Regions from separate parts of the Streptomyces bugieae genome, predicted to be linked through region 1. Evidence: riboswitches for the same ligand, from Rfam matches in the RefSeq annotation. Region 1 holds a riboswitch; each other region holds the start of a gene.
The links. Region 1 has a riboswitch for cobalamin ahead of metE (5-methyltetrahydropteroyltriglutamate--homocysteine S-methyltransferase). Riboswitches for the same ligand answer to the same signal wherever they lie in the genome.

Region 1 (3,791 bases):
CGGTCACCACCCACCAGGTCTGCGAAGTCGTCGCCCACCAACTCCTCCCGGCCTTCGGCGGCCAGCAACTCGCCCTCTACGCGGTCCGTGACGGCACGATGCACCTGATCTTCCACACCGGCCACCACGAGGGCTTCCTCGACTGGCTGGACGGCATGCCGCTGCGCGCACCCCTGCCCGGCACGGAAACCCTGACCTCCGGCATCCCGCTCTTCATCGAGTCACAGCAGAGCCTCTCCCAGGGCTACCCCGGCATCCCGATCGGCGGCGTGAACTCCTGGGCGTACCTCCCGCTGATCGCCTCCGGCCGCCCCGCCGGCACCTGCGTCCTCGGCTTCGACGAGATCCACCACTTCACGGCCAAGGACCGCAGCGTCCTGACCGCGCTCGCCGGCCTGATCGCCCAGGCACTGGAACGCGCCCGGCTCTACGACTCCGAATTCGCCCTCGCCCGCGGCCTCCAGCAGGCCCTGCTGCCGCACCGGCTGCCCGTCCTCCCCGACCTGCGCACGACGGCCCGCTACCTCCCCTGCACCAGCGGCATGGACATCGGCGGTGACTGGTACGACGTCATCCCGGCCGCCGAGGGCGTGGCCCTGGTCATCGGAGACGTCGAGGGACACAGCATCGCGGCCGCCGCCACCATGGCCCAACTGCGCAGCGCGGTAAGGGCGTTCGTGGCAGTGGGGCACGCCCCGGGCGACGTCCTGGCGGGCGCCAACCGCACCCTCATCGACCTCGGTACCGGCCTCCTCGCCAGCTGCTGCTACCTCCACCTCGACCCGGCCGGCCACCGCGCCTGGGCCGTCCGCGCCGGCCACCCACCGCCCCTGCTCCGCCATCCCGACGGGCACACCGACGTGCTGGACCTGGAAACCGGCCCCCTCCTCGGCGTGGACCACGCAAGCGACTACCCGCGCACCCCCGTCGACCTCCCACCCGGCTCCGTGCTCGCCCTCTACACCGACGGCCTGGTCGAGGAGCGCGGCACCCCCATCGACGTGGGCATCGACCACCTCCGCAGCTCCCTGGCCCACGCCCGCGCCGGCTCCCTGGACGAACTCGCCGACCGCCTCCTCCAGCACGCCCAACGCTCCTCCTACCGCGCCGACGACATCGCCCTCCTGCTCACCGAATACCGACCGGCCGCGACGGGCCGCTAGCCACGGAGGAGGCGTTACGCTGGTCGGGCAGCTGGTTCGCCCTGTCCGCCAGACAGGTGCGTCGTAAGAGGGAACCCGGTGGGATTCCGGGACTGCCCCGCAGCGGTGAGTGGGAACGATCGCCGTCATACGCACTGGGCCCGGACGGGTCTGGGAAGCGACGGCCAGTAGGTGTCCGCCTGCCAGAGTTCCATCGGTGGACGTGCCCGCGAGTCCGAAGACCTGCCCGTTGCCCGCGCGTGAGGGATCGCGTGCGGACATTCCGGTGACCTTCGAGGGCGGGTCGGCGTACAGATCGGACAGTGGCTCGCCGTTGCTGAACTCCTGAGCTGCTCCGTCCGGTTCGTTCGTCCTTCGCGCCCCCGTTCCGTCTCCGGGATCTGTAGGAGACAAGCTCGCGAAGGAGAGTTTCTTGTGACCGAGACAGCGACAGGGACCGGGGCCGGGCAGTCCGCGGCCGCGACCGTTCGGGCCACCGTGTACGGCTACCCCCGGCAGGGCCGGGAACGGGAGCTGAAGAAGGCCGTCGAGGGGTACTGGAAGGGCCGGGTCACCGCCGATGAGCTGCGCCGGACCGCGGCGGAGCTGCGTCGGGCGAACTGGCGGCAGTTGGCCGACGCCGGGATCCATGAGGTGCCGACCGGGGACTTCTCGTACTACGACCACGTGCTGGACACCACCGTCATGGTCGGTGCCGTTCCCGAACGTCACCGCGCCGCCGCCGAGGCGGACCCTGCCCCCAGCTCCCGGCCTCGGCCGAGCGCGGGATGCTCCCTCGACGGCTACTTCGCCATGGCGCGCGGCACGCAGGACGTGGCGCCGCTGGAGATGACCAAGTGGTTCGACACCAACTACCACTACCTGGTGCCTGAACTGGGCCCCGGCACCGTTTTCCGCGCCGACCCCGGCAAGCAGGTCACCGAGCTGCGCGAGGCCCTCGCGCTCGGCCACCGACCCCGCCCGGTGCTGGTCGGCCCGGTCACCTATCTGCTCCTGGCCAAGCCCGCGCCCGGGGTGGCCGCGGACTTCGACCCGCTGACCCTGCTCGACCGGCTGCTGCCGGTGTACGCCGAGGTGCTCGCCGAACTGCGGGCCGCCGGTGCGGAGTGGGTGCAGCTGGACGAGCCCGCGCTGGTGCAGGACCGCACCCCCGCCGAGCTCCACGCCGCCGCCCGCGCCTACCGCGGTCTCGGCGGCCTGACCGACCGGCCCCGACTGCTCATCGCCTCGTACTTCGACCGGCTCGGCGACGCGCTGCCCGTACTGGCCGGCACCCCGGTGGACGGACTCGCGCTGGACTTCACCGGGGCCGCGGCCGGAAACCTCGACGACCTCGCCGCCGTCGGCGGACTGCCCGGCAAGCGGCTGGTCGCCGGCGTGGTCAACGGCCGGAACATCTGGATCAACGACCTCGAGAAGTCGCTGGCCACCCTCGGCACCCTCCTCGGACTCGCCGGCCACGTCGATGTCGCCGCGTCCTGCTCCCTCCTGCACGTCCCCCTCGACACCGCCGCCGAACACGACATCGACCCGCAGATCCTGCGCTGGCTGGCCTTCGCCCGCCAGAAGACCACCGAGGTCGTCACCCTGGCCCGTGGCCTCGGCCAGGGAACGGAAACCATCGCCGCCGAACTGGCCGCCAACCGTGCCGACCTGGCCTCCCGTGCCGCCTCGCCGATCACCCGCGTCCCCGCCGTACGCGCCCGGGCCGCGGCCGTCACGGACCGGGACACCCGCCGCTCGCAGCCGTACGACCGGCGGGCCGCCGCGCAGCGCGCCCACCTCTCGCTGCCGCTGCTCCCGACGACCACCATCGGCTCCTTCCCGCAGACCGGCGAACTGCGCACCGCCAGGGCGGACCTGAGGGCGGGGCGCATCGATGCCGTCGCCTACGAGGAGCGCATCAAGGCCGAGATCCAGGAAGTGATCTCCTTCCAGGAGAAGGCCGGGCTCGACGTCCTGGTGCACGGCGAACCCGAACGCAACGACATGGTCCAGTACTTCGCCGAACAGCTCACCGGCTACCTCGCCACCCAGCACGGCTGGGTCCAGTCGTACGGCACCCGCTACGTCCGCCCGCCGATCCTCGCCGGTGACCTCGCCCGTCCCGAACCCATGACCGTGCGCTGGACGACGTACGCCCAGTCGCTCACCGGCCGCCCCGTCAAGGGCATGCTCACCGGCCCGGTCACCATGCTCGCCTGGTCCTTCGTCCGCGACGACCAGCCGCTCGCCGACACCGCCCGGCAGGTCGCCCTGGCCCTGCGCGACGAGGTCAACGACCTCGAGAAGGCCGGGACTTCGGTCATCCAGGTCGACGAGCCCGCGCTGCGCGAGACCCTGCCGCTGCGCGCCGACGCCCGCCCGGCCTACCTGGCCTGGGCCACCGAGGCGTTCCGGCTGACCACCGGCGGCGTACGCCCGGCCACGCAGATCCACACCCATATGTGCTACGCAGAGTTCGGCGACATCCTCGCCGCCATCGAGGACCTCGACGCCGACGTCATCAGCCTGGAGGCCGCCCGCTCCCACATGCAGATCGCCGGCGAACTCGCCGAGGCCGGCTACTCCCGCGAGGCCGGGCCCGGCGTCTACGACATCCACTCGCCCCGCGTCCCCGGTGCCGAC
Region 2 (3,791 bases), on a different contig from region 1:
GCAGCGGTGCGGCGCCGGCCGGCAGGGGTACGCCCCGCGGCAGCGGTGTGCCCGCCTCGCCCGCCTCGACCGCCGCCGTCACGTCCGCACGGACGTCGGTGCGGGACTTGGCACAGCCGGGGCGGCCGGTGCAGGCGCCGATGCGGTGCCAGGGGGAGGACGGGTCGGTGACCAGGCCGGCGGCGGCCAGTTCGCGGAGGCGGGGCGCGGCCGCGGCGGCCGGCAGGCCGGGGACGACGATGCCGCGCCACGGGGTGAGGCGGAGTTCGCCGGATCCGTCGTCGGCCGCGACGGAGGCGAGCAGCCGCCACTGGGCCACCGACAGCCTGCCGAGCGGTGCCAGTACGGAGAGCGCGCGCCGCCCGTCGCGGCCCTCGACGATGCCGGGGGCGGAGGAGTCCGCGTATCCGGTCACCGGGCCGCCGGGCGTTGCGGCCCGCACCCCGGCGCCTTCCGCCACGTACGACGCCCCCGCGCCCTCCGTCACGTACGACGCCCCGGCCCCGTCAGCCACGTACGTCGCCTCGATGCCGGCCGCACGCAGCGCCTCCGCCAGGTCCCGCGCGGACAGCCGGTGGCCGTCCGGGAGTTCGCGCACCCGCCAGGCGCCGGTGCCGCCGGCCGCCGCGGCGGCCAGGAACGTCTCGGCGGCGGCCAGCGCCGCGCGCGGTGCGTCCGGACCGGCGATCCGCAGCGCCGCCGGGTCGTCGCCGACCCGCAGCAGCGCCCCGCCGCCGGACCCCGTCGCACCCGTGATGCCCGATTCTGCGATCAACGTCACATCGCCGCCGAGCGCCGCCACATCGCCCCGTCCGTCGTCCAGGACGAACAGGAAACGGCCGGAGAGCGCGGTCGCGGAGTCGCTCGCGCACAGCAGCGCGTCCAGCCGTCGGGCCCACCGGCGCACGTCAGCGGGGGTGTTGCGGTCCAGTCCGGCCAGCGGGGAGGCGAGGATGTTGCGGATGCGTTCGTGGCGTTCGGAGGGCAGCAGGCCGGCGTCGTGCAGCAGCCCGGCGAGGCGGCCGCCGCAGCCGTCCGGCAGGCCGCGCAGCTCGACGTTGCCGCGCGAGGTCAGGGACAGCCGGCCGTCGCCGAGCAGGTCCGCGGCATCGGCCAGCGCGCGGGCCTGATGGACCGTCAAATCTCCTGCGGGGATGCGCACTCGGGCCAGATGGCCGTCGGCGGCCGGATGCAGCCGCAGCGCTCCCGGGCAGGCGTCACCGCGGGCCCGTACGGGCGGCTCGGCCCGTCGGGGCCGTGGTGAGGGGGAGGGCGGCATGGCGGCGAGCATACCTACGACGGTGCGCGACCGATCCGGGGCGGATCCAGCCATGAAGCGGACGAATCCGGCCACCGCGGCACGGGTGACGGAGCCCCGCGTACCGGACGTACCGAAACCCCCGCCCGCGGCCGCGCACCGCCCCCGCAAAGGCCCGCTTACCTCCGTCGCCCGCAGCCCTTACTATGCAGGTCGGCGGGTCGGCTGACCCGTCGGACGCCAGCGACGGCGCCGGGCCCTCGGGCCCGAGGGAGGAAGCCCGGTGAGAATCCGGCGCGGTCCCGCCACTGTGAACCCGGCCGGAGCCGGGTGAGTCAGGAACTCCCGCCGTCCTTACGACCACCCGGGGCGCGGACACCCCGAGGAAGGCCAGCGCTCGCATGCTGCATTCGTCCGGGGACCACCCCGCGGCCCCCCGAATCCTGCTGCTGTCGACCTCCGACACCGACCTGCTCAGTGCCCGCGCGGCCACCGGCCCGGTGGCGTACCGGCTCGCCAACCCCGCCCGCCTCGACGGCACCGAGCTGCCCGGTCTGCTCGACGGCACCGACCTCGTCGTCGTGCGCCTCCTCGGCGGCATCCGCGCCTGGCAGGAGGGCCTCGACCTGCTGCTCGCCGAGGGCCAGCACCGGCCGGTGGTCGTCCTCACCGGCGAACAGGCCCCGGACGCCCAGCTCATGGAGCAGTCCACGGTCCCGGTCGGCATCGCGGCCGAGGCGCACGCCTACCTCGCGCACGGCGGTCCGGCGAACCTCGAACAGCTCGCGCGCTTCCTCTCCGACACCGTGCTGCTCACCGGCCACGGCTTCGAACCGCCGGTGCCCGCCCCCACCTGGGGCCGCCTGGAGCGCCCGGCCGCCGACGGCACCGGCCCGGTCGTGGCGGTGCTCTACTACCGCGCCCACCACATGAGCGGCAACACCGGCTTCGTGCACGAACTGTGCGCGCAGATCGAGACGGCCGGCGGCCGCCCGCTCCCCCTGTACGTCGCCTCGCTGCGCGCCCCCGAGGCCGAACTCATCGACGCGCTGCGGACCACCGACGCCATCGTCACCACCGTCCTCGCCGCCGGCGGCACCAGGCCCGCCGAGGCCGGCGCCGGCGGTGACGACGAGTCCTGGGACGCCGGCGCGCTGGCCGCGCTGGACGTCCCGATCCTCCAGGCGCTGTGCCTGACCGGGCCGCGCAGCGCCTGGGAGGAGAACGACGAGGGCCTCTCGCCGCTCGACGCCGCCTCGCAGATCGCCGTCCCGGAGTTCGACGGCCGGCTGATCACCGTGCCGTTCTCCTTCAAGGAGGTCGACGAGGACGGCCTGCCGGTCTACGTCGCCGACCCCGAGCGCGCCGCCCGGGTCGCCGGCATCGCCGTACGCCACGCCCGGCTGCGCCACCTCCGCAACGCCGACAAGCGCCTCGCGCTGGTGCTCTCGGCCTACCCCACCAAGCACTCCCGGATCGGCAACGCCGTCGGGCTGGACACCCCGGCCTCCGCCGTGGAACTGCTGCGGCGGCTGCGCGCGGACGGCTACGACTTCGGCGACGAGAGCGCCGAGCCCGTCCCGGGCCTCGAATCCGGTGACGGCGACGAGCTGATCTACGCCCTCATCGAGGCCGGCGGCCACGACCAGGAGTGGCTCACCGAGGAGCAGCTGGCCCGCAACCCGGTCCGCATCCCGGCCGCCGACTACAAGCGCTGGTACGCCACCCTCCCGCAGGAGCTGCGCACGTCGGTGGAGCAGCACTGGGGGCCGCCGCCGGGCGAGATGTTCGTGGACCGCACCCACAACCCCGACGGCGACATCGTGCTCGCCGCGCTGCGTCGCGGCAATCTGCTGGTCCTCATCCAGCCGCCGCGCGGCTTCGGCGAGAACCCGATCGCGATCTACCACGACCCCGATCTGCCGCCGTCCCACCACTACCTCGCCGCCTACCGCTGGATCGCCGCGTCCCGCGAGGACGGCGGGTTCGGCGCGGACGCCATGGTCCACCTCGGCAAGCACGGCAACCTGGAGTGGCTGCCCGGCAAGAACGCCGGCCTGTCCGCCGCCTGCGGCCCGGACGCGGCCCTCGGCGACCTCCCGCTCGTCTACCCCTTCCTGGTCAACGACCCCGGCGAGGGCACCCAGGCCAAGCGCCGGGTGCACGCCACCCTCGTCGACCACCTCGTCCCGCCGATGGCCCGCGCCGACTCCTACGGCGACATCGCGCGCCTGGAGCAGCTGCTCGACGAGTACGCGCAGATCTCCTCCATGGACCCGGCCAAGCTCCCGGCCATCCGCGCCCAGATCTGGACGCTCATCCAGGCCGCCAAGCTCGACCACGACCTGGGCCTTGCGGAGCGCCCGGACGACGACGGCTTCGACGACTTCCTGCTGCACGTCGACGGCTGGCTGTGCGAGGTCAAGGACGCCCAGATCCGCGACGGCCTGCACGTGCTCGGCGCAGCCCCGGCCGGCGAGGCGCGGGTCAACCTCGTCCTGGCCATCCTCCGCGCCCGCCAGATCTGGGGCGG
Region 3 (3,791 bases), on a different contig from region 1:
ACACGCACCCGGAGCCGTGATGACCGCGTCGCGCGGCAGTGCGCGGGCCGCCCACACCGCGGCCAGCGCCGCCGTACCGGCCGCCGTCCACACCGCGCCCCGCCAGCCCGTCCCCGCCGCCACCAGCGACAGCGGCAGCCCCGCCACGAAGGCACCGAGCTGCACCCCGGACTGCTTGAGCCCGGTCACCGCACCGCGCCGCCCGGCCGGAAAGGCGGCCAGGATCACCTTGTTGGTCGCCGGGTTGGCCAGGGCCTGCGGCAGTCCGCCGAGCGTCACCGCCGACAGCAGCACGGCCGGCCCCGGTGCGGCCCCGATCAGGGCCAGTGAGACGGCGGCGAGCAGCAACAGCGCCACCAGGCAGCGCCGTGGCCCCACCCGGTCCACCAACCGCCCGGCCACCGGTGACAGCAGGGCCGCCGCGCCGAAGCCCGCCGTCGTGGTCAGGCCCAGCACCGTCCGGGAGATGCCCAACTCGCCGACCAGCCGCGGCCCGAGCGCCCCGATGAGGAACAGCTGCAGCATCGAACAGGCCATCGCGGCGGTCAGCAGCGCCGTCACCGCGGGCCCCGCTCCGCGCGCCCGGCCCGGCTCGCCGCCGGGCCCGGCGGCGGCCTCCGATCCCGTTTCTGCACCGTGCTCTGCCCGCACCACTGCCCTCCCGGAAGCTCCGGCCCCGCATGGGGCCCGGCCCAGTCAGTCGTCCGGGACGGCCCGCCGGTTCCCGCCGAGCCCGGGACGCGCGGCGGCGGAACGAGGCCTCAGCCGTTGCCGGCGGAGCGCGCCGCCCAGCGCTTCTCCACGCCGGCCAGCCGCCAGTACGCCAGCGCCGCGGCCCACACCACCACGAACAGGCCGACGATGATGAAGCCGACGTTGTCGAGGTCGAGGCCGGAGACCCAGCCGGTCACCGGGTCGCTGAGGCCGAGCTTGTCGTGGAGCACGGTCACCAGCTCGATGGTGCCGATGAAGAACGCGACGGCGATGGACAGCCCGGTGATGGTGAGGTTGTAGTAGACCTTCCGCACCGGGTTGGAGAACGCCCACTGGTAGGCGAAGTTCATGAACGTGCCGTCGAGGGTGTCGAACAGGCTCATGCCGGCGGCGAAGAGCAGCGGCAGGCACAGGATCGCGTACCAGGGCAGGCCGGCCGCGGCGCCGCTGCCCGCCATCACCATCAGCGTGACCTCGGTGGCGGTGTCGAAGCCGATCCCGAAGAGGAAGCCGAGCGGGAACATCTGGCCGGGGCGGGAGATGGAGCGGGTGAACCGGCCCAGGAAGCGGTTCATGAAGCCCCGCGAATCCAGCTGCTGCTCCAGCTCCGCCTCGTCGAAGCGGCCTTCGCGCATACCGCGGAACACCCGCCAGATCCCGGTCAGCGCGATGAGGTTGAGGGCGGCGATGAGGTAGAGGAAGGTGCCCGAGACCGTGGTGCCGACGGTGCCCAGGATCTGGTGGGTGCGGGATTGGTCGTTGAGGAGGGCGCCGGCCAGCTGGGCACCGCCGGCGACCAGGGCAGCCATGACGACCACGACACTGGAGTGGCCGAGGGCGAACCAGAAGCCCACCGACACCGGACGCTTGCCGTCGGCCATCAGCTTGCGGGTGGTGTTGTCGATCGCGGCGATGTGGTCGGCGTCGAAGGCGTGCCGCATGCCCAGGGTGTAGGCGGTGATGCCGAGCCCGACGCCGAAGACCTGGCTGCCGACGGAATAGTGGTGGGGGACCACGAGCAGGAAGAGCACGCCGAAGGCGACGACGTGCAGGGCGGCTATGACGGCCATCAGGCCCGCGGTGCGGACGGTGTCCTGCCGGCGCCAGCGGAACGTGGCGGGGGCAGGGGTGGTCGGGGTATCGGTGGACAGGGCCATCCGGTGGTCACGCTCCAGCACCTCGTGGATCACTTCGTGAAGTGCCGTGGCCGGTCTCCTGGCTTACGGGTTCGCTGACGCTCGCGCCCGCCCCTGCCTTCCCGGCCGCAGGCTGCGGCCAGTGGCTCCGTACACACCAACGTGCACGAAACGGGACGAGAACTCCCCGATCACAGTGGCGAGGGCCGCTCCGGACTGGGACCACGAGGTCCGTCACCGGTCTTCCCGAGCGCCACGGCGCGCCAACCTTACGGGTCGTCCCACGATCCCTTCAAGCCTGCACAACTGTGCAGGTATCCAAGATCACATTCGATGACCTGCGAAGATGTCCTCATGCATCTCGTCCCGGCCGAGCGCGCCGACCACCGCACCATCGACGGCCACCGCGTCTGCGACGCCATCGCCGCCATCGGTGAGCCAGGCGAGGTCCGGGCCTGGGCCGACCGCTTCGCCCTGCTCGCCGAGCCCGGGCGCCTGGCCCTGCTGCTCGCCCTCCACCAGGCCGGCCCCATCGCCGTCTCCGATCTTGCGGTCGCCACCGGCATGAAGGACACCGCGGTCTCCCAGGCACTGCGCCTGCTCCGGGCCGCCGGAGTGGTCGAGGGCGCCAGGGACGGCCGGGTGGTGCGCTACCGCGTGGTCGACGACGCGACCGCGGCACTGCTGACCCACTGCGCGACAGGGGAGCACCGGCGGGCGGAGGCGTAAACCCCTCCTTGCTCCCCGCCTTCCTCCTACGGCCCCTGCCGCTCAACTGACCCTCCAGGCACGGCTTTAGCAGATCCGGACAACAACCGGGCCCCGCGCCCCGTGCCCCCTGCCGAGCGGGCGTACCGGCTGGCACGATGGCCGACATGACTGCCGGGTCGGTTTCACGCGCCGTACGCGCCGCGATCTTCGTGGTGGTGTGCGTGACGACCGCGGCCCTGGGGCACGCGTGGATGTCCGCGCAGTCCCTGCCGTGGTGGGCCCTCGTGGGCGCATGCGGCGCCACGGCCTCGGTGGCCTGGTGGCTGACGGGGCGGGCACGCGGCGGGTTCGTCATCACCGGTGCCACCGTCCTGGCCCAACTCGGCCTGCACTCCGCCTTCGACCTGGCGCAGCCGCACCCGGGCGGCCCGGTCTCCGTGCCGACGCCGAGGGGCGGGATGCCGGGGATGGTGGGCATGCCGGTCGTGGGCGACACGGGCCAACTGCATCCGGTGCACTCCCTCCACGGAACCCCCGGCATGTTCCTCGCGCACGCGCTGGCGGCGCTGGTCTGCGGTGTGTGGCTGTGGCGCGGTGAGGCGGCCGCGTTCCGGCTCGCCCGCAGCGCGGCCGCGGTGTTGTTCGCGCCCCTGCTCCTGGTCCTGACGACGCTGGACCGCACCGGCCTCGAACCGCCCGCCCGCCCGATGGCCCGCACCGGTCATGTCGTGCGCCTGCGCGAGGTCCTCCTGCACCACGTCCTCTCCCGCAGGGGCCCGCCGGCGGCGCCCGTCTGCTGCTGACCGCCCGCCCTGGGGACTTCCCCGCAGCGCATCGGTGGCGGGCGAAGTACCGGCGTGTCCGCACGGTTGCCTTCCGCACCCTTCGCGCTCCCTCGGAGAGCGCGCCGACCACACGCCGGCCCTTGCCCCGCGGCCCTCCGTGCCGCCCGTGGACGTACGCCCGTCGACCACCGCACCGAGCCGTGGTGACCGGCCTCGTCCGGGTGCCCCGGAGCGCCGCTCACCGACGGGGACGTGCCCTGCCCTGGTGCGGCCCCGCAGCTCCGAAGGACATGTGGCGATGATTCCTGCCCTTGTTGGCCCGGCCCGTGGCAAGCGGACTGCCTCGGACGACGCGCAGTTGACCGGCCTCGCACTGGCCGCGCGGGACGGTGACCCGGTCGCCGTCGAGCGCTTCATACGCGCCTCCCACCGCGATGTCTGGAGA
Region 4 (3,791 bases), on a different contig from region 1:
TAGGCGACCGGGCCGGTGTTGTGCAGGGTCGCCGGGGAACCCGTGGCGGGCATGCCGCGGCGGGCCTCCTCGTAGTCGGCGGTGGACTCGGGGATCCACAGGTCGGGTTGCGGGCCGGGCCGGTAGAGCGGATCGGTGCCCTTGCCGTCCTGCGCTCCCCCACCGGTGCCCCGGGCCTCGCCCTGCCAGCGGACGGCGGCGGCGAAGCCCTGGTCGATCTGGTCCTTGGCGGCCGAGTAGACGGTGATCTGGGCGCGCCGGCAGCCCGCCGGGAGGTCGCCCTCGCCCTGCAGCGGGCGGGTGTTGGCCTCGGACATCTCGTAGTCGAACGCGGCCTGGCGCAGGGTCGGTTCGGCCTCCGGCGCGGTGAGCAGCCGCAGTTCGAGGGCGGGCGGGCAGTCCGCCGGCGGCAGCACCAGTTGCCGTACCACGAGCCCGGCGGCGATCAGCACCAGGGCGGTGACGAGTGCGAGCAGCAGCTTCAGGCGGGGCCGGACGTGCTGGTTGAACCGGCGGCGTAAGCGGACCCGCGGCGGGGTCGGCAGCCGCGCCTCGGGGGTGGCGAAGGACAGCACGACGTCGTCGACGGTGTTCTGCTTCGCCGACCGGGGTTCCCACACGTCGTCCATCGGCGTCCGCTCCCCGGCGAGCCGGACCCGCAGCTCCCGTACGAGGTCCTCGAAGGTGACGAACCGGCGGCCGGGGATGCCGTTTTGGAGGATCTGCACCAGGGCGCGGGTGAAGACGGTGCCGCCGGCCGGTTCCTCGCCGCTGAAGATCCGGCGGTTGGGCTGGGCGGCCATCAGCAGCGACATGGGCTTGCGGTGGGAGTGGAAGGCGCCGCCGGCGTTGCCCGCGTAGCAGCACTCCAGGACGATCACGATGCGTTCGGCGCGGGCGCTGTCGAGGCAGGAGAGCACCACGTCGTGCCAGGAGACGGTGGTGTGGCTCTGCCGGGGCACCGAGGCGCCGACCATCAGCCGCAGGTCGCCGCCGTCGCTGCCGACCCAGCCGTGGCCGGAGAAGTACACCAGCAGCAGTCCGCGGGCCTCGTCGGCGGCGGTCTTGAGCGCCTGGCTCAGCTCCCACGGCTCGGCCGGCCGGCAGAGGGTGACCTCGTCGGCGGTGAACAGGTCGGTGGCGGTCAGGGCGCGGGACAGCTCGGCGGGGTTGTCCTCCACCGCGGGCAGGCCGCTCAGCGTGGCGTAGTCGTGGACACCGATCAGCAGCGCCCGGTTGATCTTTCCCCGCGCGTCGTATTCGGACATCCGGCTCAGTCCTCGCCGGTGCTGCCGCTCTCGTGCGCCGGGTTGCCGGGATCGGGGTGTCCGGGGCCGCCGTCGCCGATGACCTCGACGGCGGGTCGCTCACCGGCGGCGCGCTCCTCCTTGCGGCGCCGCAGCCATTCCCGCAGGGCGATGCTCATCCCCTTGGTGACCTCGGCGGCGATCGCGCCGACGATGACCAGGATCAGGTCGTCCACGCCCACGGCCATGTCGGCGGGGGCCGGTTCGTCCCCGGCGTCCGTGGTGCGGGTGGGCTGCGGCCGGTGTTCCCAGGTGTGGTCCCGGCGGCTCAGCCAGGGTTCGCGCTCCAGCCAGGCCCGGAGGTCGTCGAGATCCTGCTGCGGATTGTCCGTCCCGGTGACCCTGAGGCGGATCTCCTGACGGTCCTCGTGATGGTCGGCGTGCTCCGGCATCCCCCAGCCCCCTTCCGGCGGCCCCTTCGCCGCCGTGCACCAGATAGTGACGTGGGATCAGGGACCGGGGCAACCGTCTGTGACGCCACCACCACCCTGTGGCGTGCGCCACAAGGCCTGCCGCGGGGCAGCGTCGCAGGTCAAGGGCGAGTTGACGGGCCTTCGCGGACCGTGGTGGACTGCCGGGGCCAATCGGCGACAGATGAGGAAGTCCGGTGAGAATCCGGCGCGGTCCCGCCACTGTCACCGGGGAGCGTTCCTCCGACGAGGGCCACGGTCCGTACGGACGTACGGGCGGGAAGGCCGGGGGTCACGCCGATCCGGGAGCCAGGAGACTCTGGTCGCCGTCACGTCGAGCCAGGGCGAGGACCCTGAGTGAGGACATACCGCCATGCCCGGCCGCCCGTCCCGATCCCCACTGCCCGCTGCCGCAGGGCCCCTTCGAGGACTGACGGCGGCCTGATCCGATGCGCGGCGAACACGCGGGATATGCGTGCGGCGCGGCCCTCGGCTTCCTCGGCGACCTGATCGCGGCGGACCCGCGGCGCGGCCATCCGGTGGCCGCGTTCGGCCGGGCCGCCGCCGCCGTCGAGCGCCGGCTGTGGCGCGACCACCGGGGTCACGGCGCGGCGCACGCCGTGCTGTGCGCGGGCGGTGCGGCGGCCGGCGCGGCGCTGCTGGAGCGGGCCGTACGGCACCGCCGCGGCGCCCGGGTGGCGCTGACCGCGGCCACCGTCTGGGCGGTGCTGGGCGGCACCTCGCTGGGCCGGGAGGCGCGGGCCGTCGGCGGCGCGCTGGAGGCCGGCGATCTGGACGTGGCGCGGGAGCGGCTGCCGCATCTGTGCGGCCGCGATCCCCAGGCACTGGACGGGCCGCAGATGGCCCGCGCGGTGGTGGAGTCGGTGGCCGAGAACACCTCGGACGCGGTGGTGGGCGCCCTGGTGTGGGGCGCGTTCGGCGGGGTGCCCGGTCTGGTGGCGTTCCGGGCGGTGAACACCCTGGACGCGATGGTGGGTCACAAGTCCCCGCGCTACCGGCGGTTCGGCTGGGCCGCGGCCCGGCTCGACGACGTCGCCGGCTGGCCCGGCTCCCGGCTGACCGCCGCGCTGACCGTGCTCGCGGGCCCCGACCGGCGCGGTGCGCTCGCGGCCTGGCGGGCGGACGGCGGGGCGCATCCGAGCCCCAACGCGGGTCCGGTGGAGGCGTCGTTCGCGGGCGCGCTGGGCGTGCGGCTGGGCGGCACGCTGGCGTACGGCGGGCGGGTGGAGCACCGTCCGGTGCTGAACGGCGCGGCGCGGCCGCCCGCGGTGGCGGACATCGAGCGAGCGGTGCGGCTGTCGCGGCGGGTGAGCGCGCTGGCGCTGGTGGCGACGGTGGCGGGACGGCTGGCGGTGGGCGCGGTGCGGCACGGGGTCGCGGGCGGCAGGGGCACGAGCGGGAGGAAGCGCCGGTGAACGGGCAATGCGGGGCGGCCGGGGGGCTCGGCGGCGGGCTGCTGGTGGCCGGTACGACGTCCGACGCGGGCAAGAGCGTGGTGACGGCGGGGATCTGCCGCTGGCTGGTCCGGCAGGGCGTGAAGGTGGCGCCCTTCAAGGCGCAGAACATGTCGCTCAATTCGTTCGTCACCCGCGAGGGCGCGGAGATCGGCCGGGCGCAGGCGATGCAGGCCGCCGCGGCCCGGGTCGAACCGACCGCGCTGATGAACCCCGTGCTGCTCAAGCCGGGCGGCGACCGCAGCAGCCAGGTGGTGCTGCTGGGCAAGCCGGTGGGTGAGCTGAGCGCGCGCGGCTACCACGCGGGGCGGCAGGAGCAGTTGCTGGGGACGGTCACCGACTGCCTCACCGAGCTGCGGCGCACGCACGACGCGGTCATCTGTGAGGGCGCGGGCAGCCCCGCCGAGATCAATCTGCGGCGCACCGACATCGTGAACATGGGCATCGCCCGGGCCGCCCGGATACCGGTCGTGGTGGTCGGCGACATCGACCGCGGCGGCGTCTTCGCGTCGTTCTTCGGCACCACGGCGCTGCTGTCGAAGGAGGACCAGGCGCTGGTCGCGGGGTACCTCGTCAACAAGTTCCGGGGCGATGTGACG

Region 2: another riboswitch for cobalamin. It lies ahead of cobN (cobaltochelatase subunit CobN); the one in region 1 lies ahead of metE (5-methyltetrahydropteroyltriglutamate--homocysteine S-methyltransferase).
Region 3: another riboswitch for cobalamin. It lies ahead of nicT (Nickel transporter NicT); the one in region 1 lies ahead of metE (5-methyltetrahydropteroyltriglutamate--homocysteine S-methyltransferase).
Region 4: another riboswitch for cobalamin. It lies ahead of V2J85_RS17065 (cobalamin biosynthesis protein); the one in region 1 lies ahead of metE (5-methyltetrahydropteroyltriglutamate--homocysteine S-methyltransferase).

The regions. Positions count from the first base shown of each region.
Region 1 covers NZ_JAZBJP010000002.1:666,051-669,841, reverse strand. The annotation lists gene V2J85_RS08080 (GAF domain-containing SpoIIE family protein phosphatase) at 1-1,163, shown strand, start outside; cobalamin riboswitch at 1,179-1,407, shown strand; gene metE (5-methyltetrahydropteroyltriglutamate--homocysteine S-methyltransferase) at 1,578-3,791, shown strand, end outside.
Region 2 covers NZ_JAZBJP010000029.1:87,014-90,804, forward strand. The annotation lists gene V2J85_RS31245 (cobalamin biosynthesis protein CobG) at 1-1,279, opposite strand, end outside; cobalamin riboswitch at 1,495-1,622, shown strand; gene cobN (cobaltochelatase subunit CobN) at 1,660-3,791, shown strand, end outside.
Region 3 covers NZ_JAZBJP010000001.1:680,467-684,257, reverse strand. The annotation lists gene V2J85_RS03295 (MFS transporter) at 1-537, opposite strand, end outside; gene nicT (Nickel transporter NicT) at 762-1,904, opposite strand; cobalamin riboswitch at 1,903-2,123, opposite strand; gene V2J85_RS03285 (metalloregulator ArsR/SmtB family transcription factor) at 2,205-2,579, shown strand; gene V2J85_RS03280 (hypothetical protein) at 2,726-3,364, shown strand; gene V2J85_RS03275 (sigma-70 family RNA polymerase sigma factor) at 3,645-3,791, shown strand, end outside.
Region 4 covers NZ_JAZBJP010000008.1:147,924-151,714, reverse strand. The annotation lists gene V2J85_RS17075 (caspase family protein) at 1-1,268, opposite strand, end outside; gene V2J85_RS17070 (hypothetical protein) at 1,274-1,699, opposite strand; cobalamin riboswitch at 1,904-2,037, shown strand; gene V2J85_RS17065 (cobalamin biosynthesis protein) at 2,167-3,153, shown strand; gene V2J85_RS17060 (cobyric acid synthase) at 3,150-3,791, shown strand, end outside.